One region of the Fodinicurvata halophila genome, then DNA from elsewhere that is predicted to be linked to it. Evidence: predicted binding sites of a transcription regulator. Region 1 holds the regulator's gene; each other region holds the start of a gene.
The links. Region 1 encodes PhoB, which activates phosphate uptake and scavenging genes when phosphate is short. Its sites were predicted from a motif close to TNTCATAAAACTGTCA; they were not measured.
Positions count from the first base shown of each region.

Region 2: the regulator PhoB is predicted to act here: its motif matches at 4,625-4,640, upstream of ACFOW6_RS08570 (CYTH and CHAD domain-containing protein).
Region 3: the regulator PhoB is predicted to act here: its motif matches at 4,799-4,814, upstream of ACFOW6_RS14335 (Na/Pi cotransporter family protein).

Region 1 covers NZ_JBHSCW010000007.1:90,727-100,550, reverse strand. The annotation lists gene ACFOW6_RS12760 (substrate-binding domain-containing protein) at 1-343, shown strand, start outside; gene pstC (phosphate ABC transporter permease subunit PstC) at 419-1,807, shown strand; gene pstA (phosphate ABC transporter permease PstA) at 1,800-3,116, shown strand; gene pstB (phosphate ABC transporter ATP-binding protein PstB) at 3,157-3,966, shown strand; gene phoU (phosphate signaling complex protein PhoU) at 3,998-4,768, shown strand; gene phoB (phosphate regulon transcriptional regulator PhoB) at 4,765-5,457, shown strand; gene ACFOW6_RS12730 (bifunctional acetate--CoA ligase family protein/GNAT family N-acetyltransferase) at 5,487-8,222, opposite strand; gene ACFOW6_RS12725 (O-acetyl-ADP-ribose deacetylase) at 8,315-8,821, opposite strand; gene ACFOW6_RS12720 (AmpG family muropeptide MFS transporter) at 8,878-9,824, opposite strand, start outside.
Region 2 covers NZ_JBHSCW010000003.1:793,656-803,479, reverse strand. The annotation lists gene ACFOW6_RS08600 (energy transducer TonB) at 1-369, opposite strand, end outside; gene ACFOW6_RS08595 (ExbD/TolR family protein) at 369-776, opposite strand; gene ACFOW6_RS08590 (ExbD/TolR family protein) at 782-1,204, opposite strand; gene ACFOW6_RS08585 (MotA/TolQ/ExbB proton channel family protein) at 1,170-1,958, opposite strand; gene corA (magnesium/cobalt transporter CorA) at 2,066-3,238, opposite strand; gene mnmA (tRNA 2-thiouridine(34) synthase MnmA) at 3,351-4,502, shown strand; gene ACFOW6_RS08570 (CYTH and CHAD domain-containing protein) at 4,678-6,279, shown strand; gene ACFOW6_RS08565 (SixA phosphatase family protein) at 6,276-6,803, opposite strand; gene ACFOW6_RS08560 (RNA degradosome polyphosphate kinase) at 6,988-9,126, shown strand; gene ACFOW6_RS08555 (Ppx/GppA phosphatase family protein) at 9,138-9,824, shown strand, end outside.
Region 3 covers NZ_JBHSCW010000008.1:72,967-82,790, reverse strand. The annotation lists gene ppa (inorganic diphosphatase) at 1-40, shown strand, start outside; gene ACFOW6_RS14345 (AMP nucleosidase) at 117-1,610, opposite strand; gene ACFOW6_RS14340 (ATP-binding protein) at 1,909-4,692, shown strand; gene ACFOW6_RS14335 (Na/Pi cotransporter family protein) at 4,878-6,638, shown strand; gene znuB (zinc ABC transporter permease subunit ZnuB) at 6,558-7,355, opposite strand; gene znuC (zinc ABC transporter ATP-binding protein ZnuC) at 7,345-8,139, opposite strand; gene ACFOW6_RS14320 (transcriptional repressor) at 8,152-8,616, opposite strand; gene ACFOW6_RS14315 (zinc ABC transporter substrate-binding protein) at 8,772-9,824, shown strand, end outside.

The DNA of each region.
Region 1 (9,824 bases):
CCTCGATTCCGATCCGACATCCTACGGCATCTTCGGCTATTCCTTCTTCTTCGAGAACCAGGACAGCCTGCAGGTGGTGTCCATCGAGGGCGTCGAACCTGCCGAGAGCACCATCGCCGATGGTTCTTACCCGGTGTCCCGGCCGATCTTCATCTACTACAAGAACGCGCACCGCGAAGTCATCCCGGGCATGGAAGCGTTCATCGAGGAGGCCACCAGCGAGGCCGCCATTGGCCCGGGCGGTTACCTGACCGACATCGGCCTGGTGCCGGCGCCGGAAGACCAGCGGGCCAAAACCCGTGAGGCCGTGCGCAACGCCGAACACATGGGCCGATTCGAGTAAGGCCCCATTTGTCCGGCGGCGTGAGGCTGGGAAAGCCTCACGCCGCCATTCCTACATGGCAGGTACTCCAGCATCATGCCTCTGACCACCGTCGCCCTGATCGTCATCCTGCTGGCCATCTACGGCTATTTCCTGGGCCAACGGCGCGCCTGGAAACTGGCGGGAGACGGGGCCGTGGCCGGCAAACTGCATTCCCTGCCGTCCTATCACGGTTCATATGTCGCTCTCTGGGCGGCCCTGCCGAGCCTGGTGGTCCTGCTTTGCTGGAGCCTTTTCGGACAGGCCATCATCGATCAGATGGCCCTGCACTCCCTGCCCGCCGAACGCCTGGAAGGCGCGGATGCAGGCGAGCGCGGCCTGCTGCTGGCGTCCATCAAGAACACGGCGGCCGGCGGCGGATTCGCCTCGGACGATCCGGTCATCATTGCCGCGGCCGAGTACATGAACAGCCTGCAGGCGACCGGCCAATGGGCGGTCGGCATCCTGGCGCTGGCACTCTCCATCATGGCGCTGGCATACGCCGCGCGCCATCTTGCTCCGCAGTTCCAGGCACGCCATCGCGTGGAACGCACGGCCCAGGCCCTGATGATCCTCTGCTCGGTGATCGCCATCATCACGACCTTCGGCATCGTGATCTCGCTGTTCTTCGAATCCCTGCGCTTCTTCGAGCGCTACTCCATCATCGATTTCGTCTTCGGCCTGAAATGGAGCCCGCAGACCGCCATACGCGAGGATCAGGTGGGCTCTTCCGGTGCCTTCGGCGCCGTTCCGGTCTTCATGGGCACCATGCTGATCGCGGCCATCGCCATGGCCGTGGCCGTGCCCATCGGCCTGTTGAGCGCCATCTATCTCTCGGAATACGCCCCCTCGCGCATTCGCGGCACGGTCAAGCCGGTGCTCGAAGTGCTGGCCGGCATTCCGACCATCGTCTACGGCTTCTTCGCCGCGCTAACGGTAGCCCCGGCCTTCCGCGAGCTGGGCCAAGTCATGGGCCTGCCGGTATCGGCCAACTCTGCGCTCGCTGCCGGCTCGGTCATGGGCATCATGATCATCCCCTTCGTGTCCTCGCTGTCGGACGACGCGATCCGCGCGGTTCCGCAGTCCCTGCGCGAAGGCTCCGCTGGCCTAGGCGCGACCAAGTCCGAGACCATCCGCCAGGTGATCTTTCCGGCCGCCCTGCCCGGCATTGTCGGCGCCATCCTGCTGGCCGTCAGCCGGGCGGTGGGCGAGACCATGATCGTGGTCATGGCCGCCGGCCTGTCCGCCAATCTGACGCTCAACCCGCTGGAGCAGGTCACCACCGTGACGGTCCAGATCGTCGCCAACCTGACGGGCGACACGGCCTTCGACAGCGCCAAGACGCTGTCCGCCTTCGCACTTGGCTTCATGCTCTTCCTGACCACGCTCTGTCTCAATGTCATGGCCATCCTGGTGGTCCGCAGATATCGCGAGAAATATGACTGATACGACCCCGACGTCCTTCACGACGCACGGCCTGCATACATCGGCAGCAGCCCAGGCCCGCCTGCGCCGCCGCTATGCCGCCGAACGACGCTTCCGGCTCTACGGCATAGCCGCCATCGTAGCGGCTTTGGGCGTGCTCGCGGTGCTGCTCTTCACCATCGTCAGCCAGGGCTACACTGCCTTCGTGAACACGGAGATCGAGCTGGAGGTCTATGTCGATCCCGCCGACTTCTCGTTCCAGGGGACAACGCCCACCTCCGAGGAAATCCGCGCCGGCAACTATCGCAATCTGCTGTCCAGCGCCCTTGAGGAAAACCTGCCGGATGCCGACGCCCCCGGAGCGGCGCGCGACCTTCGCGGCGTTCTCAGCGGCCAGGCCTACCGGCAGCTGCGCGAGCGCCTGCTGGCGGATCCCTCCCTGATCGGCCAGCGTGTGTCCATGTCCTTCCTGGCCACCAGCGACATCGACCAGGCCTTCAAGGGCAACACGCCCCGCGACGTCCCCGAAGAGCGCCGGCGCGTCAGCAACCTGCAGTACGAGTGGATGGACTACCTGGAAGAACAGGGCCGGATCTCCACCAGCTTCAACTCCAACCTCTTTACCGAGGCGGACAGCCGTCAGCCGGAGCAGGCGGGTCTGTGGGGCGCCATCGTCGGTTCGTTCTACCTGATGCTGGTCACCGCCGTGCTCTCGATTCCCCTCGGCGTGGGCGCGGCCATCTATCTGGAAGAGTTCGCGCCGAAGAACCGGCTGACCAGCTTCATCGAGATCAACATCAACAACCTGGCGGCGGTGCCGTCGATCATCTTCGGCCTGCTGGGCCTGGCGGTCTTCATCCAGGTCTTCGGGCTGCCGCGATCGGCGCCCCTGGTGGGCGGCCTCGCCCTGACGCTCATGACCCTGCCCACCATCATCATCGCCTCGCGCGCCAGCCTGCGTGCCATCCCGCCCTCGATCCGCGAAGCGGCCTACGGCCTGGGCGCCTCCAAGATGCAGATGGTCTTCCATCACGTGCTGCCACTGGCCCTGCCGGGCATCCTGACCGGCTCCATCATCGGCCTGGCCCAGGCGCTGGGGGAAACGGCCCCGCTGCTGATGATCGGCATGAACGCCTTCATCACCACGGCGCCGGACTCCATCTTCAGTCCCGCCACGGCACTGCCCTCACAGATCTACATCTGGGCCGACAGTTCCGAGCGTGGTTTTGTCGAGCGCACCTCGGCAGGTATCATGGTGCTGCTCGGCTTCCTGATCCTGATGAATGCGACAGCAATCTTCCTGCGCAAGCGTTTCGAGAAACGCTGGTAACGGAGCGAACGGACAACAGGGGCGGACGAAAGAAGCGATCATGAACTTCGAGAGCAAGACGGCGGAAGAGCTTATGGCGACTGAAAACAGCGCTGAAACCAAGATGCGTGCGCGCGACGTGCGGGTCAGCTACGGCGACACCGAGGCCCTGCACGGCGTGAACCTGGATGTCTATCGCAACGAGGTCCTGGCATTGATCGGGCCTTCGGGCTGCGGGAAGTCGACCTTCCTGCGCTGCCTGAACCGGATGAACGACACCATCGACATCTGCCGGGTCAGCGGCGAGATCACGCTGGACGGCCAGAACATCTACGAGCGCTCCATCGATCCCGTCCAGCTGCGCGCCCGTGTGGGTATGGTCTTCCAGAAACCCAATCCCTTCCCCAAGTCGATCTTCGACAACGTGGCCTACGGGCCGCGCATCCACGGCTTCACGCGCGACAAGGAGGAGCTGCGGCAGATCGTCGAGACCAGCCTGCGCCGTGCCGGCCTGTGGAACGAGGTGCACGACCGGCTGGACGAACCCGGCACCGGCCTGTCGGGCGGCCAGCAACAGCGCCTGTGCATCGCCCGCGCCATCGCGGTCAATCCGGAAGTGATCCTGATGGACGAGCCCTGCTCGGCCCTGGACCCCATCGCCACCGCCCTGATCGAGGAGCTGATCGACGAGATCAAGCAAAGCTACACCATCGTGATCGTCACCCATAACATGCAGCAGGCTGCACGCGTCTCGGGCCGCACCGCCTTCTTCCATCTTGGCAACCTGGTGGAGGTCGGCGCGACCGAGCAGATCTTCACAAACCCCGGCGACGAGAAAACCCAGGACTACATCACCGGCCGTTTCGGCTGATGTCCGGAGGCCTCACCCGCGGAGAGTTACGATGACTTCAGAACAAGGCGACCACATCATCCGGTCCTACGACGAGGAACTGGAACACTTGAAGGAACTGATCGCCCGCATGGGCGGTCTGGCGGAAACCCAGCTGGCCGACGCCGTGGACAGTCTGGTGCGCAACGACCAGGAGCTGGCCACCCGCACCATCCGCAACGACGAGAAGATCGACGAGATCGAGCACGAGCTCGATGCCTACACCGTGCGGATGCTGGCCCTGCGCCAGCCGGTGGCCTCCGACCTGCGCATGGTGATCTCGGCTCTCAAGGTGGCCAGCGACCTGGAGCGTATCGGCGACTACGCGGCCAACGTGGCCAAGCGGGCCGTGGCCCTGCACCAGCAGCAGCCGCTGGACCCCGTACGCTCCCTGCCGCGCATGGCCAAACTGGTCCAGGGCAACATCAAGCGGGTGCTGGATGCCTACGCCAAGCGCGATGCCAACATGGCGCTGAACGTCTGGGAGAGCGACCAGGAAATCGACGAGATGTACACCAGCCTGTTCCGCGAGACCCTGACCTACATGATGGAGGATCCGCGCAGCATCACGGCCGGAACCCATCTGCTGTTCATTGCCAAGAACATCGAGCGTATCGGAGACCACGCAACCAATATCGCCGAGATCGTCTACTTCATGGCCACCGGCAACCAGCTCATGATCGATCGTCCCAAGGGCGACACCTCCAGCTTCGCGGTTGTCGAACCGCCGGAAGAGGGCAAGGGGCCCCGCAAGGAATCCAACAACGGAGATGAACAAAAATGAAGCCTGTCATCCTGATCGTCGAGGATGAAGCGGCGCTGGTCACCCTGTTGCGGTACAATCTGGAACGCGAAGGCTTCCGCCTGCTCGAGGCACGCGACGGCGAGGAGGCCCTGGTCCTGGCCCAGGAGGAGAAGCCCGACCTGATCCTGCTGGACTGGATGCTTCCGCTGGTGTCCGGCCTACAGGTCTGTCGCCAGCTGCGCCGCGATCGCGAAACCCGGGAGATTCCCATCATCCTGCTGACGGCGCGCGGCGAGGAAACCGACAAGGTACGCGGGCTGGAAAGCGGGGCCGACGACTATATCACCAAGCCCTTCTCGCCGGCGGAGCTGACCGCTCGGGTGCGCGCCGTGCTGCGGCGGGCGGTTCCCGCAAGCTCGGGGGAAACCCTGAATTTCGCCGACATATCGGTGGACCTGAACGCCCACCGGGTGCGTCGCGGCGAGCGCAACGTCCACCTGGGCCCCACGGAATTTCGCCTGCTCAGTCACCTGATGCAGCATCCCGGCCGGGTCTTCAGTCGCGAGCAGCTGCTCGATGCCGTCTGGGGCCATGACGTCTACGTCGAGCCGCGCACCGTGGATGTCCATATCCGCCGCCTGCGTAAGGCCCTGAACGAGGACGAGGAAAGCGACCTGATCCGCACGGTGCGCTCGGCCGGGTATTCCCTGGATCACCCCGGCAACTGAGCGCAGAAGCTCGGCCGATTGCGGCGGACTTACGCCTTCTCGGTGGCTGCGGCGGGGCCCAGCGTCTTGCTCACCCGCACGATGTTCGGATCCTCGGCCAGCAGCCTGCGTTCGAAACCGAGATCCTTGACCAGTTCCAGCATGCGCGTGTTCTCACTCAGCACATCCCCCCAGACCTCGTGAATACCCCGACGGGCGGCATAGTCGAGGATGCGCCGCATCAGCAGGTAGCCGAGGCCCCGTCCCTTCAGGTCCGAACGCACGGCCACGGCATACTCCGCGCGCTCGTTCTCGGGATCGGCGGCGATTCGCGCCACGCCCCAGAGCTCGGCGGCGTTCTCCGGCGAGATTGCGACCAGGGCCATTTCACGATTGTAGTCGATCTGCGTGAAGCGCGCGGCCGACTCGTGGCTGAGCTCGGCCATGTGTGAGAAGAAGCGCATGCGCACGTCATCGGGTGTCAGGTGCTTGTAGAGAGCGCTCAAGGCCGGTTCGTCCTCGGGCCGGATCGGCCGCACGAAGACCTCGGTCCCGTCCAGCAGATGCCCCCATTGCTCCAGAAGGCGCGGATAGGGCCGGATGGCCAGGCGATAGGCGGGCCCCCGGCTATGGTCCACCTCTTCGCGGGGCCGCAGTCGTACCCGGGCATCCAGGGCGATAACGCCTTCGGCATCGGCCAACAGGGGATTGATGTCGATCTCCTGCACCTCGGGGCGCTCGGCGGCGATCTGCGAGATATGCATCAGGGCCGCGGCAATGGCGTCCAGGTCGGCCGGTTCCTGGGCGCGATATCCCTTTAGGCGATCGTAGATGCGCGTTTCCGCCATCAGGGAATGCGCCAGCGCCATGTTCAGCGGCGGCAAGCCCACCGCCTTGTCGCGAATCACCTCCACTGCTGTGCCGCCCTCGCCGAACAGGATGACGGGCCCGAACTGCCGGTCCTCGGTCAGCCCCAGGATCAACTCCTGGGCCCCGGGACGCCGGCACATGGCCTGTACGCTGAAGCCATCCACCCGGGCCTCGGGCCGGGCCTGGTGCACGCGTTTCAGCATTTCCTCGGCTGCAATCCGCACCCTGTCACTGTTGGCCAGGTCGAGCTTCACGCCGCCTACATCGCTCTTGTGCGTGATGTCCGGGGACAGGATCTTGATGGCAACGGGAAAGCCGATTTCCTCGGCCTGGCGCACGGCCTCGTCCGGATCAGTAGCCTTGCGGGTTTCCACTGTGGCAACGCCATAGCAGGACAGCAGGGCCTTGGCTTCAGGCTCGCTCAGCCATTCACGGCCTTCGGCCAAGGCCTCCTCCAGCAGGGCCTGAACGGATTCACGGTCCGGATCCTTCTCATCCGGCAGGCTGGCTGGCGTCTCCATCAGCTCTTCCTGGCCGCGGCGATAGCGCACCAAGTGCATGAAGCTCCGCACGGCCCGCTCAGGAGTGTCATAGGTAGGAATATGGCTCTCGGCGAAGAGCGAACGTGAATTGGCCACGGCCTGGTCGCCGAGCCAGGCGGTGAAGATCGGCTTGCGTTTGCGGGACGGTCGTGCCTGAACGCTCTCGATGACGCTTTCTGCCACGGCATTGGGGTCCGCCACCGCCACGGGACAATGCATGACCAGCAAGGCATCCACGCCCTTGTCCTCCAGCAGGTTCTGCGTTGCGTTGCGGTAGCGTTCCGGATCTGCATCCCCGACAATGTCCACGGGGTTGCCGTGACTCCAGGTGGGCGGCAGGGCCGCGTCCAGGCCCTGCATCGTTTCGTCCGAAAGCTCTGCCAGGTGACCCTTGTGCTCGATCAGAGCATCGGTGGCCAGGACACCCAGACCGCCGCCATTGGTCAGGATGGCCAGCCGATCATGGTCCCCATGCCGCAGCGGTGTGGATGTCGCCAGCGTCTGGACCGCATCGAACAGCTCCTCCAGCGTGAACACGCGCAGCACACCGGCGCGTCGGAAGGCAGCGTCATAGACTTCGTCAGCGCCGGCCAGGGCGCCGGTATGCGAGGTTGCGGCCTTGGCCGCTTCGGCAACGCGGCCGCCCTTGATGACGATCACCGGCTTGATGCGCGCACAGGCCCGCGCGGCCGACATGAACTTGCGTGCATCGGTGACCGCCTCGACATAGAGCATGACCGCGCGTGTCTGCGGATCGACCGCCAGGTAGTCCAGCATGTCGCCGAAATCCACATCCGCCATGTCACCCAGGGAAACCACATGGGAAAAGCCGATGCCGCGGCCGCTTGCCCAGTCCAGCATCGCCGTCACGATGGCGCCCGACTGGGTGACGAAGGCCATGTCACCCGGCAGGGCGGCCTGGTGCGCAAAGCTGGCGTTCAACCCCTGGCGCGGGGCCAGCAGGCCAACGCAGTTGGGCCCGACGATGCGCAGAGTATGGGGACGGGCGGCATCCAGCATGGCCTGGCGCAGGCTGCGGCCCGCCTCCTGACCTCCCTCCCCGAAGCCGGCGGTGACGACAACCACCGCCTTCGTGCCCTGCTCGGCAAGTTCGCGGGTGATGTCCGGGACCGTATCTGGGGGCGTGCAGACAATCGCCAGGTCCGGGACCCGAGGCAGGCTGGAGACGGAGGGATAGGCCAGCACGCCCTCGATCGAGTCGCGCCGGGGGTTTACCGGCATGATCGGGCCCTGGAAGCCGCTGTGGAAGAGATTCCGGGCCAGGAAATGTCCGACCGACCCCTTGCGCCCGCTGGCGCCAACCAGGGCGACACTGCGCGGGTGAAAGAAGGCTTCGAGATTCCGCGTGGTCACACCGATTTCTCCCTGTGTCTCGGAGCTGGAGAGCCCATGTTGCGTCGCAACATGGAACTGGACAAGCCCTTCTCTTATCGCCTACGCGATTGTCATGACAGCAGCTTGCGATAGGCTTCCGCCGATTCGTCGTCGAAGACGCAGAAAACGATCCGATTGGGCCGTGCCTGCCCGACCTCTTCCTGCACGCTCGAAACGGCAATCTCAGCCGCCCTGTCGGCCGGGAACCCGTAAACCCCGGTGGAAATCGCCGGAAAAGCGATGGATTGCAGCCCTTTCTCGGCAGCCAGGCGCAGGCTGTTTCGATAGCAGTTTTCCAGGGCTGCCTCTTCCCCGTTGTCGCCGCCCTGCCAGACAGGACCGACGGTATGGATCACGTGCCACGCCGGCAGGGCGAAGCCGGGCGTGATCCGGGCCTCTCCTGTCGGACAGCCGCCCAGTGCGCGGCAGGCTTCCGCAAGTTCCGGACCGGCAGCCTTGTGTATGGCCCCGCAGACACCACCGCCTGGGCGCAACTCGTTGTTGGCCGCGTTGACAATGGCATCGACCTTAAGCTTCGTGATGTCGCCTTGATGGAGTTCAAGCTTGTTCCGCGTCATGTGCGAAGTCTAACAGCCTGCTGTTGCTGTTTAAACGCCGTGCAGGCCGGCCACTCCTACTCCGCCGGCGCCGGCCGCAACTGACCGGTGGGGTAGAGGCGGCTGATCCAGATGAGCAGCAGCAAACCGGGTATAGCCATCAACGAAGTGGACATAAAGAACAGGACCCAGCCCATCTGGTCCACCAGCCAGCCACTGCCGGTGGACATCAGTGTGCGTCCGAAGGCCATCAGCGAGGTCAGAAGCGCATACTGAGTGCCCGTAAAGGCCACGTTGCAGAGGCTGGACAGGTAGGCCACGAAGGCCGCCGATCCCAGGCCGCCCGTGAAGTTGTCGACGCCGACCACGACAGCCAGAAGCCAGAGATCGGGCCCGTGGACGGCCAGCCAGGCGAAGAAGATATTGGTGACCGCCTGCAGAATGCCGCCAATGAAAAGCGCCTTCAGCACCCCGATCTTCGCCACCAGCATGCCTCCCACGAAGATGCCGAACAGCGTGGCGAAGACGCCGAAGAACTTGGTCACGCTGCCGATCTCCACACCACTGAAACCCACCTCGTTGAAGAAGGGGTTGGTCATGGTGGCGGCGATGGCATCGCCGTACTTATAGAGCAGGACGAACAGCAGGATCGCAAACCAGCCGCGTCGCGTCAGAAATTCCGCGAAGGGGTCGACCACGGCACGCTTGAGCCAGGCCAGCGCTCGTTCGATCCGATTGTCCTCGGCCTTGCCCACGGGTTCCGTCGCCGCCTTCGGAACCTCCGGTTCCGGGCCGATCAGCACGCCGATCATGCCGATCAAGACCAGGGACCCCATGGCGGCATAGACCCAGAACCAGGAGATGAAGTCGCTCAGTGCCAGGGCACCGGCGCCGGCCACGATCATGCCCAGGCGATAGCCGGTCTGGGTGACGGCGGCGCCCGCCCCCTGTTCGTTCTCTTCCAATACCTCGATGCGATAGGCGTCGATCACGATGTCCTGGCTGGCGGAGAGAAACGCCACCA
Region 2 (9,824 bases), on a different contig from region 1:
TTCCTCGGATCTTGCCTCCGTCTGAACGTCCGACTGAGGGCGCGTTTCCGATTGGGACTCCGCGACAGGCGTTGTTTCGGCCATGATCTCGGAGGTTTCTTCCGCCTGCTGTGTTTCCTCGGGCACGGCTTCGCTGGCTTCCGAAGTCTCTTCCGGTGAAACCGCTGCGCTGGCGGAACGCACGGCGGCCTCCTGGAGGCTTTCCGCAGCCGTCTGTCCATCGCCCGCCAGGTCGAGCGAGATCTGTGTGCCACCGCCGGCCAGACTGGTTTGCTTATCCTGCTGCAAGCCGGAGAGCAGGAAGAAGGCAACGTGAAGGCCTACTGCAAGCGCCAGCGCCAGCAACCAGTGACGAAGAGTGATTTGCATCAGCGCCTGCTGTTTGTCAGAAGCGTGACCTGTTCCACCCCCGCCTGCCGCAGGCGGGACATGACCTGGACCAGTCGGGTGGATTCAAGGGCACTGTCGGCCTTGACTTCCAGGTCCACGGACTCCTCCTGCGAGAGGCGACCCGAAATCTCTTCCCCCAGCTGCTCGAGGGCAACTTCCGTATCCTCGAGCATCATTGTACCCTCATCCGAGATGAAGAGTGTAAGACGACGCTCTTCCGGAAGCGTTTCACTCAGGCTCTCGGGTGGCTCCACCGCGAGCGGGTCGCTTGCCGAGAGCTGACCGGCCAGCATGAAGAAGATCAGCAACAGGAAGACGATATTGATCAGCGGTAGTATGCCGGTCTCGCTGTCGATGCTGCGGGCTTTGGTGGAAGAGATACGCATGGGCTCTATTGTTCCGACAAGGAGATGTTGCGGCCGCCCGCGGCAGTGATTTCATCCAGAACGCGCACGGTTTGCTGCAAGGGTACTTCATTCATGGGGCGTACCAGGATACGTCGCTTCGGATCCTGCTGCAGCCGGCTTTCCAGAGTCGTGGCGAGTTCGCTGACGGACATCTGCTGGCCGGAGAGATCCACTTGACCGTTTTCATGCACACGCAGAAGCAGGGCCCCCTCCATGGTACTGCCAGTAGTGCTCCGGGCGGCCGGTGTGGATAGGGAGATGCTGCGCCAATCCATGAAACTGGAGGCCAGCATGAAGAAAACCAGGAGGATGAAGACGATATCGATCAGCGGGGTCAGGCGGACCAGACGGACAGCGGACCTGGTCCCTGCTTTATTCCGCAGGCTGAAGCCTCGCCCGGGCGACATCGTGGAACTGTCTGGAATCATGACTGCTTTCGGCTGAATAGAAGGCGCGCGTGAACACGCGGGTGACGCTGCTTTCGATGATATGGGTACAGTGGTCGACCCGACGTTCGAACCAGCTGAGCGCGAGGATGGCGGGAATGGCAACGGCCAGGCCCACGGCCGTTGTCAGCAGAGCCTCCCAGATACCGCCCGAAAGGACCGACGGATTCACCTGGTTCCCGGCCAGTTCCAGTTGCTGGAAGGCGGCGATCATGCCCAGTACCGTCCCAAAGAGTCCAAGCAAGGGGCTGAGGCTGCCGATCACCTCGAGGATGCGCAGATGCGCGCGCAGGGCGTTCAGCTTCTCGCCGGCGATGCGTTCCACCTCCTCGCGGACGAGCTGCTGTGAGAGATCGGCTCGGTTCATGCCGCGGATGGCTGCTTGCATGGGGGTAGCAGCTGGATGCCTAACGGCGTCCAGCAACCGCATTGCCGCTGCCGTATTGCCGTTCAGGTATTGATTGAGGGCATCGTCCAGGGGGCGTGTTTGACCCAGGCGCAGCCGCTGGAACTGGTAGAACTTCAGCAGAATCACGCTGAGGGCGACGACGGAGAGCACCAGCAGGATCGCGACCACGGGGCCGCCTGCAGTCAGAAGGTCCCCGAACTGGCCCAGGGAGGACAGCAGGCCCGGGTCCTCCTCGCCCAGGAACCGACCTGTTTCGGAATCCGGCATGGGAAGGGTATCCGTTTGAACGTAGATCTCGTCTTCCATACGGAAAAATCCTCTCGGGTCGGGGAGGGACGGTTAACGGGTGCGCTTGAGTGGCCTATTAGAGAGTCAATATTAGAATTGCCTCTCGTTTGCAACGAGAATGACTATCACTCGTTTTGACCATGCGCATCTTCGCGCCGCGAAAAGCTCTTGCGCCCGATCCACCCTTTCCTGTGAAAGAAGATCAACAGGGCCGCGGCCGTTCCCAGCATCAGGAGCCAGGCAAAGGGATACCCGAAGAACCAGCGCAGTTCGGGCATGTTGAGCGGGGAAACATCGGGGTCGAAGTTCATGCCGTAGATACCGGCAATCCAGCTGAGCGGCAGGAAGATCGTGGCAATCACGGTCAGTACCTTCATGACCTCGTTGGCCCGGGCGCTGGTGGCGGCCAGATGGGTTTCCAAGAGCCCGCCGGAGAGTTCCCGGTAGACCTCGATCATGTCTATGAGCTGTAGCGCGTGGTCATAGCAGTCGCGCAGGTAGACCCGGGTGTTCCGGGTAATGAAAGGCGTTTCCGGGTGCAGCAGGCTGTTGACCAGCTCCCGCTGGGGCCAGACGGCACGGCGCAACATAAGCAGTTCGCGTTTCAGGGCATGGATGCGCTGCATGCCGTCTTCCTCGTTCAGGCCCAAAACCTCGCTTTCCAGGTCCTCGAGGGTTTCGCCATAGCTCTCGAGCACCGGGAAGAAACTGTCGATCACTGTGTCGAGCAAGGCATAGGCCAGGTAATCGGCTCCGTTCCTGCGGATATGCTCCTGCCCGGCACGCAGGCGATTGAGGACGGGTTCGATGTGCTCATCCAGCGCATTGCGGAAGCTGATCAGGTATCCGTTTCCGACAATCATCGAGATCTGCTGGGTTTCAACCGTTTCTCCCTGTTGCAGGGCCTGGGTGGCGATGAAAAGGTGATCATCGTAGGGATCGGCCTTGGGACGCTGATGCAGATGGACGATGTCTTCCAGAATAAGCCCGTGCAGCCCCAGCCTGTCCGTCATGCGGCGCAGGCTATCCACGTCGTCGAGGCCGCGAACTTCGATCCAGGTCATCTCCGAGGTACCGATCCACTCAAGGGCCTCGACAAGATCGTCGCAAGGCTGCTCGTGAAGGCTTTCCGCTCCATAGCACAGGACCCGCACCTGCATGGGAGCGGCCAAGCCCTCGGGTTGCACGAGGGTGCCCGGGGGAGAGCCGGGCGGCGGCTTGCGCAGCCGGTGCCGGATACGGGGCTGAACGCGGGGCCGGGGAGCATGTTCAGCAGGGTGGGAACGTTGCGTTGTCATGCGGGCGATCTCCTTTCCACGCTGGCGGCAGGGGCGCTCTGTGCTGAGAGCAACCCAGGCAGGTCCACGCGACTGTTGCACAGGATGTGACGTACTCTATAGTGCCGGCACTATGAAGACTCTCGGATTTGACAAGGCTCCGGGCGACACGCGGATCGTGGTCGCCATGTCCGGCGGTGTCGACAGTTCCGTGACAGCGGCCCTGTTGCACGAGGCCGGTTATGAGGTCATTGGCATCACGCTGCAGCTCTATGACCACGGTATGGCGGTGGAGCGCAAGGGTGCCTGCTGTGCTGGCCAGGACATCTATGATGCCCGCCAAGTGGCCGACAGCCTGGGGATTCCGCATTATGTCCTGGATTACGAGAGCCGCTTTCGTCAGTCGGTCATCGATGAGTTCGCCGACAGTTACCTGAACGGGGAAACCCCCATTCCCTGCGTGCGCTGTAACCAGACCGTGAAGTTCCGCGACCTGTTGCAGACCGCCAGCGACCTGGGAGCCGATGCCCTGGCGACAGGTCACTACGTGCAGCGCAAGGAAGGCGATGGCGGTGCCGAGATGCATCGTGCCGTCGACCGCAGTCGTGATCAGAGCTATTTTCTCTTCGCAACAACGCAGGAGCAGCTTGATTTCCTGCGCTTTCCGTTGGGTGATCTGCCGAAGAGCGAGACGCGTGCACTGGCCGAGCGTTTCTCCTTGCCAGTTGCGGAGAAGCCGGACAGCCAGGACATCTGCTTCGTGCCCAATGGCTCCTATGCACGGGTGGTGGAGAAGCTGCGCCCCGGGTCCGTGGAATCGGGTGAGATCGTCGATCTGGACGGTCAAGTCCTGGGACAGCATAACGGCATCATTCACTACACCGTGGGACAGCGGCGCGGCCTCGGGATAGGAGGGGCCGAGGGGCCGCTCTATGTCGTGCGCCTGGAGCCGGAGACGCATCGCGTCGTCGTCGGTCCGAAAGCCGCACTGGCCAGAGACCTGGTGCGTGTACGTGAAGCCAACTGGCTTGGCCCCATCCCGTCCGGCAACGAGGGCATGCCTGTCGAGGTCAAGCTGCGATCGGCCCAAGAGCCAGTGCAGGGACGTGTCCATCTGTCCGGGACGGAAGACAAGGCGCGCTGCGAGGTGTGGCTCGACAGTCCCCAATACGGTGTCTCGCCTGGACAGGCAGCGGTCTTCTATCGGGGAGACCGGGTTCTGGGTGGCGGTTGGATCGATGCTACGGAACTGCGCAACGTCGAGGCCGCACGCCAAGTGGCCTGAAGTGAGCCAGAGCTCCTGATGGCCTGGGACAAAGCCGAGCCAACGCACATCCTCGCTTGCCGGTTGACAGCCCTAGGACAATGCGGCGAATATCAATAAGAGGCTGAAATATTTCAATTTTATTTCAGTTTTGTTGCAGCTGCCGTCTTCGTGTCCTTCAGGAACATTGCCGACCATGCCACTGGAACGTGAACTGAAACTGCGTCTTGCTCCCGATGCATTGAGACGACTGAAGCGGCATCCGGTCATCAGGGAGCAGGGCCGCGGAACCACCCTCAGCGAACGCCTGGTCAACAGTTACTTCGACAGTCCGGAGGGCCGGCTCCGAGCACTGGGTGCCGGTTTGCGGATTCGACGCAGTGGAGCCGAGCGACGGCAGACGCTCAAGATCCTGAAGTCGGAATACGCACGTCTTCTTGACAGCAACGGCCAGGGCGCGGGCAAGGAGGCGGCCAATGCCCTGCACAGTTACCTGGAGTTCGAAGCCTCGATAGATGGCGATCAGCCCGATCTCGAGCGTATGGACGATCCCGAGCTGAAGGACCAATTCCGCAGCGAGGGACTGTTCGAGCGGCTCGAGCCGGTGTTCACCACGGACTTCCATCGCTACAGCCACATGCTTGTAGAGGGAGAGAGCGAGATCGAGTTCGCGCTCGACGAGGGGGAAATACGGACCGGAGACCGGGTGGAACCACTCTGTGAAGCTGAGCTCGAGCTCAAGTCCGGCCGTGTGTCGGACCTCCTGAGGCTGGCGCTTCAACTCTGCGAGATCGAACCTCTCGCCCTGGAGATCCGCACCAAGGCACAGCGCGGATATACCCTGAGCCACGCCGATGGGGACTTGCAGGCCGATTTCGGCAGCAAGCCCGGCCTGAACAAGAAGGCCACGGTGCGCGAGGCATTTGGAGAACTTGCCGCGGCGGGGCTGTCTCACCTGCTGGGCAATGTCGCGGCCGTGGAAGAAGGGGGAAGTGCAAAGGCGCTGCATCAGCTTCGCGTATCCGTGCGACGCCTGCGCGCGCTCTTCAAGGTTCATGAACCTTTGCTGCCCGCCGAAATATTTACCTGGTTTGCGAACGAGCTGCGCTGGTTCCAACAGGAGCTGGGCCCGGCCCGCGAATGGGACGTCTTCATGGACGAGACGCTATCGCCGTTGCGGGCAAGGGTGCCGCGGGAGGCTTCGGACGAGTTGGGCAGACTTCGCAGGCAGGCGCAACGCCGGCGCGACAAGGCCTACAGCCGGGCCCGCAGCGCCTTGCAGGAGCCACGTTTCCTGCACTTGATCCTCCATCTCCAGCTGTTCCTGGAGGACGGAGAGTGGGGCAGCAGCGACAGTACCATGAAGGTCCGGAAATTCAGTAAGTCCGTGCTGGACAAGCGCCTCAAGAAGCTGCGCAAACTTGCCCGGAATCATGATGGCATGGCGGAGGGCGACCTGCACGAGATTCGCATTGCCGGCAAGAAGCTGCGCTATGCGATCGAGTTCTACCGCTCGCTCTACCCGCGCAAGCAGGTCAAGGACTACACGGCCTGCCTTGTGGCGCTTCAGGACAGCCTGGGAACGCTCAATGATGCGGTGACTGGCCGGAGGCTCCTGGAGGAACTGGACACAGGGCGCACCCGGACTGGGACAGCAGGCAGGACTGTGTCCCCGTCCTATGCCCATGGCCTCGTGCAGGGCTGGCAGGCGGGATTGATCGAACGCGACCTGCAGGACTTCTTGCGAATCTGGCAGCAGCTGGAACAGCAGCCACCTTTCTGGAAGAAGGGTGGCTAGTCCTCTAGGTCCCGGGGTCTGAGGAACAATTCCAGACGGCCCGTTGCTTCCTCCAGCATGGCCCAGTTGTCCATGGGAAAGCTCAACAGTAGAAAGGCGGCCGTGGGCAGCTTGCTTCTCAGTTGGGTCAGCTCTTTCGGATCCCGGGCCGTTCCGCAGAGCCGGAGACAAAGTTCATGCAGACCGGGGTTATGTCCTATCAACATCAGCCGCTGGATCGGCTCTTCCGTCTCCCTGCAGAGTTGCAGCAGTCGCTTGGCCGATGCCATGTAGAGGGTTCTGGTGACCTCAATCGGGAGGGGCCCGTCGGTCAGCCACTCCGGTGCCAGCAACGACCAGGTTTCGCGTGTGCGCTGGGCGTCGGAGCAGAGGACGCTGTCGGCTTCGATACCCCGGGCATGCAATGCGCGACCCATGGCGGGTGCATCCCGGCGGCCACGTTTTGCCAGAGGGCGCTCGATGTCCTCCAGGTCCGGATCATCCCAGCTTGACTTTGCGTGTCGCAGGACAAGGAGCTGTTTCAAGGTAAAGGCTTTTATCCGTGAGTGTGGGGGACGTGTACTATCCTTGCTGTCTGTTATCTTACTGTAGTCAAAGCTTGCTATAAATCCGATATTGCATCTTGTTCGAGAATGGCCTGAAAGCGAGAACGGCGTGAGGGACAATCAGACATCCGCCAGCAGGGACCAGATCCGCGGGGCCGAGCGCGTGCAGCCGGCACCGGAGGAATGGCCGGACGCGAATTCGCCCGAGCGCTTCATCAATCGCGAGCTTTCCTGGCTGGCCTTCAATGAACGTGTCTTGGACGAGGCTTTCAACAGCAATCACCCGCTGCTCGAACGTCTACGCTTCCTGTCGATTTCAGCCAGCAACCTCGATGAATTCTACATGGTCCGTGTAGCCGGCCTGAAGGGACAGGTGGGCGCAGGGATCAAGGACCTCAGCCAGGAAGGCTGGACACCTGCCCAGCAGCTGTCGGCCATCAACGCGCGCACCCAGAAGCTGATGCACCGGCAACAGACCTGCTGGATGGAGCTGAAGGAAGCCCTGCGCGAGAAAAACGTGCAGGTGCTCTCACGCGAAGAATTGACCGAGCGGGACCGCGATTGGGTCGCGGACTACTTCAATCGCCAGCTTTTCCCGGTCCTGACCCCCATTGCCATTGACCCGGCCCATCCCTTTCCCTTCGTGCCCAACCTCGGCTTTGCCATGGTTCTGCGCCTCAATCGGGGAGAAGACGTGGAGCCCATGACCGGGCTGATCCTCATTCCGCCGCAGAGCGAACGCTTCGTGCGCCTGCCCGGAAAGGCACTGCGCTTCGTGCGGATAGAGCAGATCGTGCGCCTGCACCTGCATCATCTCTTCCCAGGCATGGAGGTCAAGCAGGCAGGGGTTTTCCGGGTGCTCCGCGACAGCGACGTGGAAATCGAGGAAGAGGCGGAGGATCTGGTGCGGGTGTTCGAATCAGCGCTCAAGCGTCGGCGTCGCGGTTCGATCATCCGCTTGACCGTCGATCAGGGCATGCCGAATGACCTGCGCGAGTTTATCGTCTCCGAACTGGAGGCTTCCTCGGATGACCTGTTTCAGCTCAGTGGGCTGCTGGGGCTGGCCGATACCAAGCAGCTGATCACCGATGAACGCACGGATCTGCTGTTCGCCCCCTATACGGCGCGCTTTCCCGAGCGCATCCGCGACTACGAGGGGGATTGTTTCAAGGCGATTCAGGCGAAAGACATCATCGTCCACCATCCCTATGAATCCTTCGATGTGGTGGTGCAGTTCATCCGCCAGGCTGCCGCCGATCCCAACGTGGTGGCGATCAAGCAGACGCTGTACCGGACCTCGGAGGATTCGCCGGTCGTGAAGGCGTTGGCGGAAGCGGCGGAAGCCGGCAAGTCGGTCACGGCGCTGGTGGAGTTGAAGGCGCGGTTCGACGAGGAGCGCAACATTCGCTGGGCCCGCAACCTCGAACGTTCGGGGGTGCAGGTGATCTATGGCTTCATCACGCTGAAGACCCACGCCAAGGTTTCTCTCGTCGTTCGCCGTGAAGGAGGGGCCCTGCGCTCCTTCGTGCATTACGGAACGGGCAACTATCACCCCATCACGGCCAAGATCTATACCGACCTCAGTTTCTTCACGGCCGATCCAGCACTCTGCCGGGATGCAGCGCGCCTGTTCAACTTCATGACCGGTTACGCCAATCCCGGGGAACTGGAAAAGCTGGCGGTGGCACCAGTGAACCTGCGCGAAGCCCTGACCACCTATATCAATCGCGAGATCGCGTTTGCGAAGGAAGGCAAGCCGGCCGCCATCTGGGCCAAGATGAACTCGCTGGTCGACGGGGACATCATCGACAAGCTCTACGAAGCCTCGCAAGCCGGGGTGCAGATCGACCTTGCCGTACGCGGGATCTGCTGCCTGCGTCCCGGTATTCCGGGGCTGAGCGAGAACATCCGGGTGAAGTCGATCATCGGGCGCTTCCTCGAGCATTCGCGCATTCTCTGTTTCGGCAACGGCCATGAATTGCCATCACCGAATGCCCAGGTCTTCATTTCCTCGGCGGACTGGATGCCGCGCAATCTGAACCGGCGGGTGGAAACACTGGTCCCAATCGAAAACCCGACAGTGCACGAGCAGGTCATGGGCCAGGTCATGGTCGCCAATCTCAAGGACGAAACGCAGAGCTGGATCATGCAGCCGAATGGTGATTATCGTCGCAAGCAGGCCAGTGAGGAGAATTTCAGTGCCCAGTCCTTCTTCATGACCAACCCCAGCCTTTCCGGACGCGGCAGCGCACTCAAGAAGAAGCGCAAGCCCGGTGTCAGCCTGATCATCAACGAGAAGTAACGGTCGCCTACATGCCTGCGCATGCCGAACGTTTAACTGAACCTTCTGTAGCCGGTGGCCAGGAGACGGCCTTCAGTATCAGTTCCAGCAGTGAAGTGGGCCGTATTGGCGTGGTGGACATAGGCTCCAACTCCGTACGTCTGGTGGTGTTCGACAGCCTCAAGCGCGTGCCGGTCCCCCTGTTCAACGAGAAGATCCTCTGTGGTCTGGGGCGGGGCCTGAACAGCAGCGGTCAGTTGAATCCGGAGGGCGTGCAGCTCGCCCTGAACACCTTGAAGCGTTTTGTTGGCCTGGCGCGGGCCATGGAGGTGCAGCGCCTTGATCTGCTGGCCACAGCCGCCGTGCGGGATGCATCCAACGGCTCGTCCTTCGTCCAGGAGGTGGAGAGTCTCTGCGACATGCCCGTGCGGGTTCTTACCGGCGCCGAGGAATCCCGGCTTTCTGCCGAGGGCGTTCTTTCAGGCCAGCCGAACGCACGGGGATTCATGGGCGATCTCGGGGGCGGCAGTCTCGAAGTCGTGGCCCTTGGGGAAGGCGCGGGGGAGGCCTGGGCAACGCTGCCACTGGGTCCCTTGCGCCTGATGGATGCGGCTGGCGATGATCGCAAGAAGATCATGGCGAAGATCAATCACCAGCTGTCGGACCAGGCCTGGCTGTCCGAACTGAAGGGCCGGGACTTCTATGCGGTTGGCGGTGCC
Region 3 (9,824 bases), on a different contig from region 1:
TTCCATCGCCCGCGCCAACAGGACGTCTTCCGCGGCGTAATCTCCGCGTCCACGGTTCTCCTGGGCCCGGTGACCTTTGCCCTTTGGGGTGAAGGCCCGGGCCTTCTTGCATGAACTTACTGGAAGGCCACTTCGGTAATGCTGCGCAGTTTTCGCGAATGCAGCCGTTCGCGCTCCTGGCTTTGCAGGCGCTCCAGGGCCTTCAAGCCGATGTCCAGGTGCTGATCCACGCGTTGCCGGTAGAATTCCCCGGCCATGCCCGCCAGCTTGATCTCGCCGTGCAGCGGCTTGTCGGAGACACACAGCAGAGTGCCGTAGGGGACACGGCAGCGGAAACCGTTGGCGGCGATGGCCGCGGATTCCATGTCGAGGGCGATCGCCCGGGACTGTGACAGGCGCCGCATGACCGCCGTATGTTCGCTGAGTTCCCAGTTGCGGTTGTCCACGCTGGCGACCGTGCCCGTGCGCATGACCTTCTTCAGGTCGTAGTCCGAAAAGCCCGTGACCTCGGCCACGGCGGCTTCCAGTGCCACCTGGACCTCGGCCAGGGCCGGCACGGGCACCCAGGTCGGCAGGTCCTCGTCGAGGACGTGGTCCTCGCGCACGTAACCGTGTGCCAGCACATAGTCGCCCAGCTTCTGTGTGTTGCGCAGGCCGGCGCAGTGGCCCAGCATCAGCCAGGCATGGGGTCGCAACACCGCCACATGGTCGGTCATGGTCCGGGCGTTGGAGGGGCCGGCGCCGATGTTGATGATGGTGATTCCGGAATTGTCCTCCCCCACAAGGTGATAGGCCGGCATCTGCGGCATTCGCTCGCGGGGTGTTCCGCTTGTCTCGACACGGCCGTCTTCTCCCTGCCGGGTGACGGCATCGCCGGGCTCCACGAAGGCAAGACAGCCGCTCTCGCCCTGGCTGACACGCTCCCGCCCGATCCGCACGAAGGCGTCGAGATAGAACTGATAGTTCGTGAAAATCACGAAGTTCTGGAAATATGTCGGGCTTGTGCCCGTGTAGTGCAGCAGGCGGTGCAGCGAGTAGTCGATCCGTCCCGCCCGAAAGAGGGCGAGGGGCTGGGGTTTGCCCTCGGGCACCTCCAGGGTTCCGTTGATGATGGTGTCATCCATGCCGGCGAGGTCGGGCACGTCGAAGAAATCACGCAAGGGGCGTTCGATCTTCTCGAACTCCTGGCTGGGCGGGCTGTTTTCCAGATTGATATCGCGCTTGTAGGCGAAGTGGATGGGGATGGGTTCGTCCGATTCACCGATTTCCACCTCAACGTCGTGGTTCTCGATCAGCAGCGCGATCTGCTCGCGCAGGTAATCCCCGAAGACATCCGGGCGAGTCACCGTGGTTTCGTGAATGCCGGGCCGGGAGACGAAGCCATAGGCGAAGCGGGAGTCGATCAGGGCGTGAGAGCTGGTGGTCACCCGCACGAAAGGATAGGTGGCGCGTGCCTTCCCGGCCGGGACACGGCCTGAGAGGAAGGCTGCGAAGTTCTCCCGCAAGAACGCGGTATTGCGCTCATAGATTTCCCGGATCCGGGCCAGGGCGGCCTCGGGATCACGGAATGTGGCTGTCTCCATCGGTGGGGGGCTGAATATCTCCGGCATGTCGCTTTCGTACTGCTGCAGGTGGTTTTCGTTCTCTGCAGTCTATCGGCTCTCCGGGGTTGCGCAAACCCGCGGATCGTCCGTGAGCGATGCCCAGAGCGGAACATTCGAACACGGGGAACTTCCCGTTGGCGTTGAGAAGGTCGCTGGTATAACCTGATTCCACAGGAGAGGAAAGCCAGTGGCCCTCAGTTCCGCTATTGATGGCTGCAAGCAAGGGAAGACGTGTTCTGGGCGTCACTCCTCATTGGCTCCGGCAGCGGAAGGGACAGGCTGAATGCGAGCGGGCGGGCGCAAAGTGGACAGACACTCGGGAAAGCGCAGACTCCGCATTCCCTTGCGCCTGAATATCATTATTCTCTTCCTTTTTCTCTTCGGCGTGCTGGGTCTCGTGCTTGGCACGGTCGCCAGCCGGACCTCCCAGAGACTCGTCGATGAGACAGTGTCCACGTCGTTCCTGAAAAGTGCGGATCTCGCCCTGCTGGAACTGGATCAGCTGGAACAGACGGCACGTTCGGCGGCCGAAGCCCTGGCGGCCAATCCGATCATCCAGGCGGAAACCCAGGAAGAGCGAGGGCAGCACTTCCATCAGCTGGCCACGGTTCTGAGGTCTGTCCCGGGTGTTTCCGCGGCTTATGTGGGCTGGACGGACGGCGATTTCCTGCTCTTGCGCCCGGTGGGGCGGCACGAAGAGCAACTGGGTGCACCGCCCGATGCGGCCTGGCTGGTGCAATGGGCCCACACGCAGGGCGCGCGCTTCGAGTTCCTCGATGAGGACCTGGATGTCCTGGAGACTCGCACCGACGTCGCCTATGACTTCGACCCCCGAGAGCGACCCTGGTACGAGAAGGCAAGGCGCGTAGATGAAACCATCGTCACGGCCCCATATGTCTTCTTCACCACGCGGGAGCCTGGAATTACCGCGGCGCGGCGTGCACCCTCCGGTGCCGTGGCCGGCGTAGACGTTTCGCTCTGGGAGCTGTCGCAAAGCCTTCAGGCCGGTCGCCTCGTGCCCGCGACCGAGGCTGCCATACTGGATTCCGACGGCAGTGTGCTGGCCCATACGGACCTCCAGCGCCTTAAGGAAGCGGTGCAAAGCGGCGTCGGTGGTGACTCGCATGAGCTTGAAGCCCTGCCGTCCGCCGAAAGTGTCGGCCCACCGGTTCTGAGCGCCCTGTCGGCAAGAAGCAGGGAAATCGAGGAAAGCTCGACAGAGGCGCTTTCCATTGACGGTCAAGATTGGCTTTCGACCCTGGTGCCGCTGGATGGACGCGGCACGACGTTCGTGATGGCGGCTCCCATGGAGGAAATCGCCGCCGGACCTCGGCTGGTGCGGGCGCGCATGCTGCAGACATTCGGGTTGGTCATGCTGGTGGCGGCCCCCATGGTCTGGCTGTCCGGGCGGGCCCTGGCCCGGCCCGTGGAACGGCTTGCTGAAAATGTGGGGCGCATTGCGCATCTGGATTTCACGGCCTCTGCGCAGGGCCGTTCGCGGATCCGGGAGTTGGCGGAGCTGGAGGATGCCCTGGAAGACATGCGTCTTGCGCTGCGCAAGCGCATGAGCGAACTGCGTTGTCTCTACGATGTCTTGGAGCTGACATCCGATCGGTCCCGGCCGGTCGGTGATATCTGCCGGGATATCGTGCCGCTCCTGGAAAAGAGCCTGATCCAGCTCCCCAGTCCGGTGGTGCGCCTCGAACTCGAGGGCAAAACCTTTCTTTCGGGAAACCGAGAGGTGCTTGCAGGGCACTATCGCGCATTCATTCAGGGCGTCTACAAACAGGTCGGCTTCATCGAGGTTGGATCCGCGGATCCCGGTGAGAGCGACGCAGGACAGGACATCTTACTGCCCGCAGAGGAGAGGCAGCTGGTTGACGGGGTGGCCACCCATATCGGGCGCATGCTGCACAGTCGCCAGATGGCCGAGGAGCTGACCCAGTCCGAGCGGCTGCGGGCCCTGGGGCAGCTGACCGGAGGGGTCGCTCACGACTTCAACAATCTGCTGACCGTCATCCTGGGGAATACCGAGATCCTGGGAACCCGAGTCTCCGATCCGGAATTGCGCGAGCTGGCGGAAACCGCTGCCAATGCGGCCGAGCGTGGCTCTGACCTGACCCGTCGCCTGCTTGCCTTTGCCGGGCAACAGACACTGGAGCCGCGCCTCGTGAATCCGAATGATCTCGTGAGCGGACTGGAAACGCTGTTCCAGAGGACGCTGAGGGAGAACATTGAGATTGCCATTCGCTGTGACGAGGGAACCTGGACCATCCATGTGGATCCGGTGCTGCTGGAAGTGGCCTTGCTGAATCTGGTGATCAATGCACGCGATGCCATCAGGGCCAAGGGGCGGATCAGGATCGAAACGGGCAATGTCACCTTTTCCGGTCAGGCAGCCGAGGCCCTTCAGCTTGCAGCCGGAGACTACGTCGAGATCTCCGTGACCGACAACGGCTCGGGGATGACACCGGACGTCGAGGCGAAGGCTTTCGAACCCTTCTTCACCACCAAGGAAGTCGGGAAGGGCAGTGGACTGGGCCTGAGCATGGTCTATGGCTTCGTGCGCCAGTCGAGAGGACATGTAGGTATCGAATCGACACCGGGGGCCGGGACCGTGATCCGCGTATATCTGCCACGCAGTGAAGCCCTTGCCGAAGCGGCAGTGGAGACAGCCGGCCGGCAGGAGGTGAGTTCGGACCGGAAGAGGCGTCCCGAGGGTGCCGGCAAGCTGTTGGTCGTCGAGGATGACGATCTGGTGCGCAGTTATGTTGCCACCCAGCTTGAGAGTCTGGGCTATGAGGTGGTTGCCGTGCGCGATGCGGAGCAGGCACGCGCGCGCCTGAACGAAACCCGGGATTTTGACCTGCTGTTTACCGACCTGATCATGCCCGGAGACACCAACGGCCGTCAGCTTGCCCGGGAGGCCCTGAAACTCCAGCCTTCGCTGAAGGTTCTCTATACTTCGGGGTACGCCGAAACGGAGCGCCCGGACGAGACGGAACTGCCCGAAGACGCGGAGGTCCTGCACAAACCCTATCGCCGCTCGGACCTGGTGGATAAGATAGGTACCATGCTCTTGTCCTGAGGACCCACCTCCGCTAGCGGTCCACTGCGGTTCCCGGTCAGACAAGCAGGCGATGTTCGTGGACAGCGTTGGACAAATCTGGATTGTCTGACATAGTGGCGAACTGTTTCAGTTTTATTACACTCGTATGACAGCCGCCCCCTGGAGGCTGTTGTTCTTCTGTTTCCAAGTCCCGGTTCCTGCCCATGTCGGAAGATTTCTGGCTCGTTCATCTCCTGGGAAGCGTTGCCCTGCTGCTCTGGGCAACGAAAATGGTGTCGACCTATGTCCAGGAGTCCTTTGCGGCCGATTTCCGGCGCTTCCTTGGACGTGCCACCCGAAATCGCTGGATTGCGTGCCTGACCGGGACCGGGGTGGCCGCGGCCCTCCAGAGTTCCACGGCCACCGCACTGTTGCTGGTCACCTTCCTGAAGCAGGGACTGGTGCTGCTTGCCCCCGCCCTGGCCATCATGCTGGGGGCGGATATCGGCACCACTGTGGTGGTCCAGATCCTGTCGTTCGACATCTCCTTCCTGGCGCCGGCGCTGCTGATCACCGGCTTCCTGGCCTTTTCCGTCGGGCAGTTCGCCTGGTTGCGCAATCTGGGCCGGATCATCCTGGCTCTGGGCCTGCTGGTCCTCTCGCTCAACATGATCGTGGATGCCACCGAACCGATGCGGGAGAGCCAGTTGGTGAAAACGGTTCTCGACGGCCTGTCCGGCCAGCCCGTCGTGGCCCTCATCATCGCCGCCCTGCTGACCTGGGTGTCCCATTCCAGTGCCGCCATCGTGCTGCTGATCATGTCCTTTTCACTCGGTGGAGTCTTTCCCGGCACCCTGGGCCTTGCCCTGGTGTTGGGGGCCAACGTGGGGTCGGGACTGGTGATGATCGGTTTGACGGCCCAGGGGGATGCCACGATGAAGCGGTTGCCCATCGGCAACCTCCTGTTCCGCCTGACGGGGGCCCTGGTCGTTCTGCCGTTCCTGGAGCCGATCAGTGCCGGCCTGACCATGCTGGAGGACAACTCCGCTCGCGAGCTGGCCAACTTCCACACCCTGTTCAACATTGCCCTCGCCCTGGTGTTCGTTCCTTTCATCGGGCCCATGGCACGCTTTCTGGAGAAGGCCGTTCCCGAACAGAAGCAGACGCGTGAGGAAGTCGCGGAACCGAAATTCCTGGACGAGGCCGTGATCGACCAGCCCTCCATGGCACTGGCGGGCGCGACGCGCGAGATGATGCGCATGGCGGACGTCGTGGAGGGCATGCTGCGCGACACGATGGACGCCTTCAAGGCGGACGAGCAGGAGACCATCAACACCATCAGTCGCCGCGACAACGACGTCGATCGCCTGCACGAAGCCATCAAGCTCTATGTCGCCAAGGTCATGCGCAACGAGCTGTCCGAGGAGGAAATGAAGCGCAGCTTCGATATCATGGCGATGATCACCGACCTGGAGCATATCGGTGATGTCATCGACAAGAACCTGCTACGCACGGCCAGCAAGCGCCTGCGCAACCGCTTGCAGTTCTCGGAGGAAGGCTGGCAGGAGATCAAGGAGTTCCATGGGCTGGTCGTCGCCCAGATGCAGCTGGCCATGACGGTCTTCTTCAGCCGCGATATCGAGATGGCGCGCCAGCTGGTCCGCGAGAAGGACAAGATCCGGGACTGGGAGCAGGACGCCTCCGAACGCCACATGCAGCGGCTGCGCCACGGCCAGACGGAGAGCATCGAGACCAGTGCCCTGCACCTGGACATCCTGCGGGACTTCAAGCGGATCACGGCCCACCTGACCTCGTTCGCACACCCCATCCTGAAGAGCCACGGCGAGTTGCTGGACTCCCGCCTGAGAGCCTTCGAGAAGAAGGAAGCCGAGGCCGGAGCCCACTCAGGCGCGACGCAGAAGACCGCCAAGGGCAAGACTGACGAGGAACAGCAGAAGCGCGCAGACGACGATGCTGGGACCTGAGGGCGTGTCGTAAAGCAGCGAGCCCCAGAGCCCTCCTGCCACCGAGACCACGCCTGCGAGGGCGGCAAGTACAGCCATCTGCTCCGGCGTGGAGGCAAAGCGTCGGGCCGTTGCCGCGGGGATGATCAGCATGGAGGTGATCAGCAGGATACCGACGATCTTCATCGCGGCGGCAATGGTAACGGCCATCGTCAGCATCAGGACGAGCCGCAGCAGCAGGACGGAGACACCCTCGGCACGGGCCAGGTCTTCGTGAAGCGTGGCGAAGAGCAGGCGCCGCCAGACCAGCACCAGGAGACCCAGCACCAGTACGGCGCCGGCGTAGATCCAGGCAAGGTCGACCACGGTCACCGCGAGAATGTCGCCGAAGAGATAGCCCATCAGGTCGACGCGCAGATTGTCGAGGAAGGCGATGGCGACCAGGCCCAGCGCCAGGCCCGAGTGGGCGAGAATGCCCAGCAGCGTGTCGGTGGGCAGGCGGTTCTGCTGCTGCAGGCCGACGACCAGGAGGGCCATGGCGATGCAGCTGGCAACGACCCCGAGTTGCGGGTCGATGCCCAGCAGAAAGCCCAGGGCGATGCCCAGCAGGGCCGTGTGCGAGAGGCTGTCGCCGAAATAGGCCATGCGCCGCCAGACAACGAAGCAGCCCAGCGGCCCGGCCACCAGGGCCAGGCCCGTGCCGGCCAGGAAGGCGCGGACCAGAAAATCATCGAGCATGGGATGTCTCTTCCTTCTCCCGCTCGGACGTATCCTCGGACTCGACCGGGGCTCCCGTCAGGTCGTGATGATGATCATGGTGATGGTGATAGACGGCGAGCGCCTGGGCAGCGCGTGGGCCGAACATGGCCTGGTATTCGGGATGCTGGCTGACGGTTTCCGGCTCGCCGGAGCAGCAGACATGGCGATTGAGGCAGATCACCCGGTCGGTGGCGGCCATGACCAGATGCAGGTCATGTGAAACCAGCAGGACGCCGCAGCCGCGCTCGTTCCGAACCCTGTCGATCAGGCGATAGAGCTCTGTCTGGCCGATAAAATCGATGGCCTGGGCCGGCTCGTCCAGCACCAGCAGGTCCGGATCGCGCAGCAGCGTGCGTGCCAGCAGCACGCGCTGGAACTCGCCGCCGGACAGCGTGTGGAGCTGTGATCTAGCAAGATGAGCTATGCCCAGTTCCTCCATGGACTTCATGCGCTTGGCCCGTGGCTGGCGGTCGGGCAGCGAGAGGAAGTGCAGCACCGTCATGGGCAGGGTCGGGCCGATGGAGATGCGTTGGGGCACATAACCCATGCGCAGGCCGGGACGTCGGTACATATGACCGCTGTCCGGTTTCTGCAGGCCGAGTATGATTCGCAGCAGGCTGGTCTTTCCGGCACCGTTGGGTCCGATCAGCGTGACGATCTCGCCGGGAGAAATGGCAAGGTCGATGGACTCCAGGATCCGGCGGCCGGCGAGTGTCAGGCCGACGCTGGAGGTTTCGACCAGCGTGGACGTGGTTTCGGTCATGGGGGGTTCGCCTCAGTCCGTCTGGCAGCTCGCACAGAGACCGCGCAGTTCGACGATTTTCTGTTGGACCCGGAAGCCTTGTGCCTCTGCACTGCGCTCCAGGGCCTTGGTAATGGTCCTGTCCTGGCCTTCGTGCGTGGTGCCGCAGTGGTCGCAGATGAAGAATTGCACAGAGTGGCTGCGATCCGGCAGGGGACAGCCGATGAAGGCGTTCAGGCTTTCCACGCGGTGGATGAAGCCCTGCTCCAGCAGGAAATCAAGGGCCCGATAGACCGTGGGCGGATCCACCCGGCCGCGTTCGGCGCGCAGCATTTCCAGCAGGTCATAGGCCCCGTAGGCACGATGGCTGGTCCAGATCAGTTCCAGGATGCGCCGGCGTACCTCGGTCAGCCTCAAGCCGCGCTCGGCGCAGACGGCCTGAACCCGATCAAGCGCTTCGCTCAGGCACTGGTCGTGATCGTGATCTCGCTGCTGCATGGCATAGGATCCCTTGCATGACGAAGGAATAGGACAGAAGACCTCTCTTGTCGAGCTAAAAATGTTATAATATAACACAAGCTCAAACCTGCTCGGCACGTTGGCATGCCGGACCGATTGCGACAAACCCACCAGCTTACAGATCGAGGGATCCCATGCAGACTTTGAAAAACGGCTTGTTCGGCGGCGTTCTGGCAGGGGCTTTCCTCGTATCCGGCGCAGCGGGGGCGCAGGCCGCTCCCAGCGTGGTCACCACCATCCAGCCGGTTCACAGCCTGGTCTCGGCGGTGATGGAGGGCGTGGCAACGCCGGAACTGCTCGTCGAGAGTGGAGGCTCGCCGCACAGCTACAGCCTGCGTCCCTCCCAGGCGCGCGCCCTGGAACAGGCCGATGCGATCGTCTGGGTGGGTGAGGGGCTCGAAACCTTCCTGCAGCGCCCGCTGGAGGCGCTTGGTACCGATGCACGACTGGTGACCTTGTCGGAGCTGCCCGACGTGCAGCTGTTGGAAACACGCAGCGGCGGCAGCTGGGACGACCATGCGCATGGACCCGAGGGACATGCCTCTCGCGCAGGCAACGACTCTCATGGCCACGACGGAGAGACCCATGATCATGCCCACCACCACGAGGACGGCCATCATGATGAGGCCGATGAGCACGAGCATCATGACCATGATGAGGCACATCGTCACGACGGGGCGCATGATCAGCATGACGAAGGCGGTCACGGGAACGGGCATGTGCACGGCAGTCTCGACATGCACATCTGGCTCGCCCCGGACAACGCACGCGCCATCCTGACCGGGGTGCGCGATGCGCTGAGCGAGCTGGATCCCGGCAACAGCGAGCGCTATGAGGCGAATACGCAGGCGGCCCTGGAGGAAGTGGACAGCCTGGAGACCGAGCTGCAGTCGCAGCTGGCCGAGGTGGTGGAGCGACCCTACATCGTTTTCCATGACGCCTATCACTATTTCGAGGAGGCCTTTGGATTGAACGCGGTGGGGGCGGTCTCGCTCAATCCCGCACGCCAGCCGAGTGCGCGCAGGATGGCCGAATTGAGGGAGAAGGTGGAGCAGCTGGACGCCGTCTGCGTTTTCCGCGAGCCCCAGTTCGAGCCGCGCCTGGTGGCCAGCCTGGTCCAGGGGACCTCCGTGCAAACGGGCGAACTCGATCCGCTGGGTGTGGGCCTGGAACCAGGACCGCAGGCT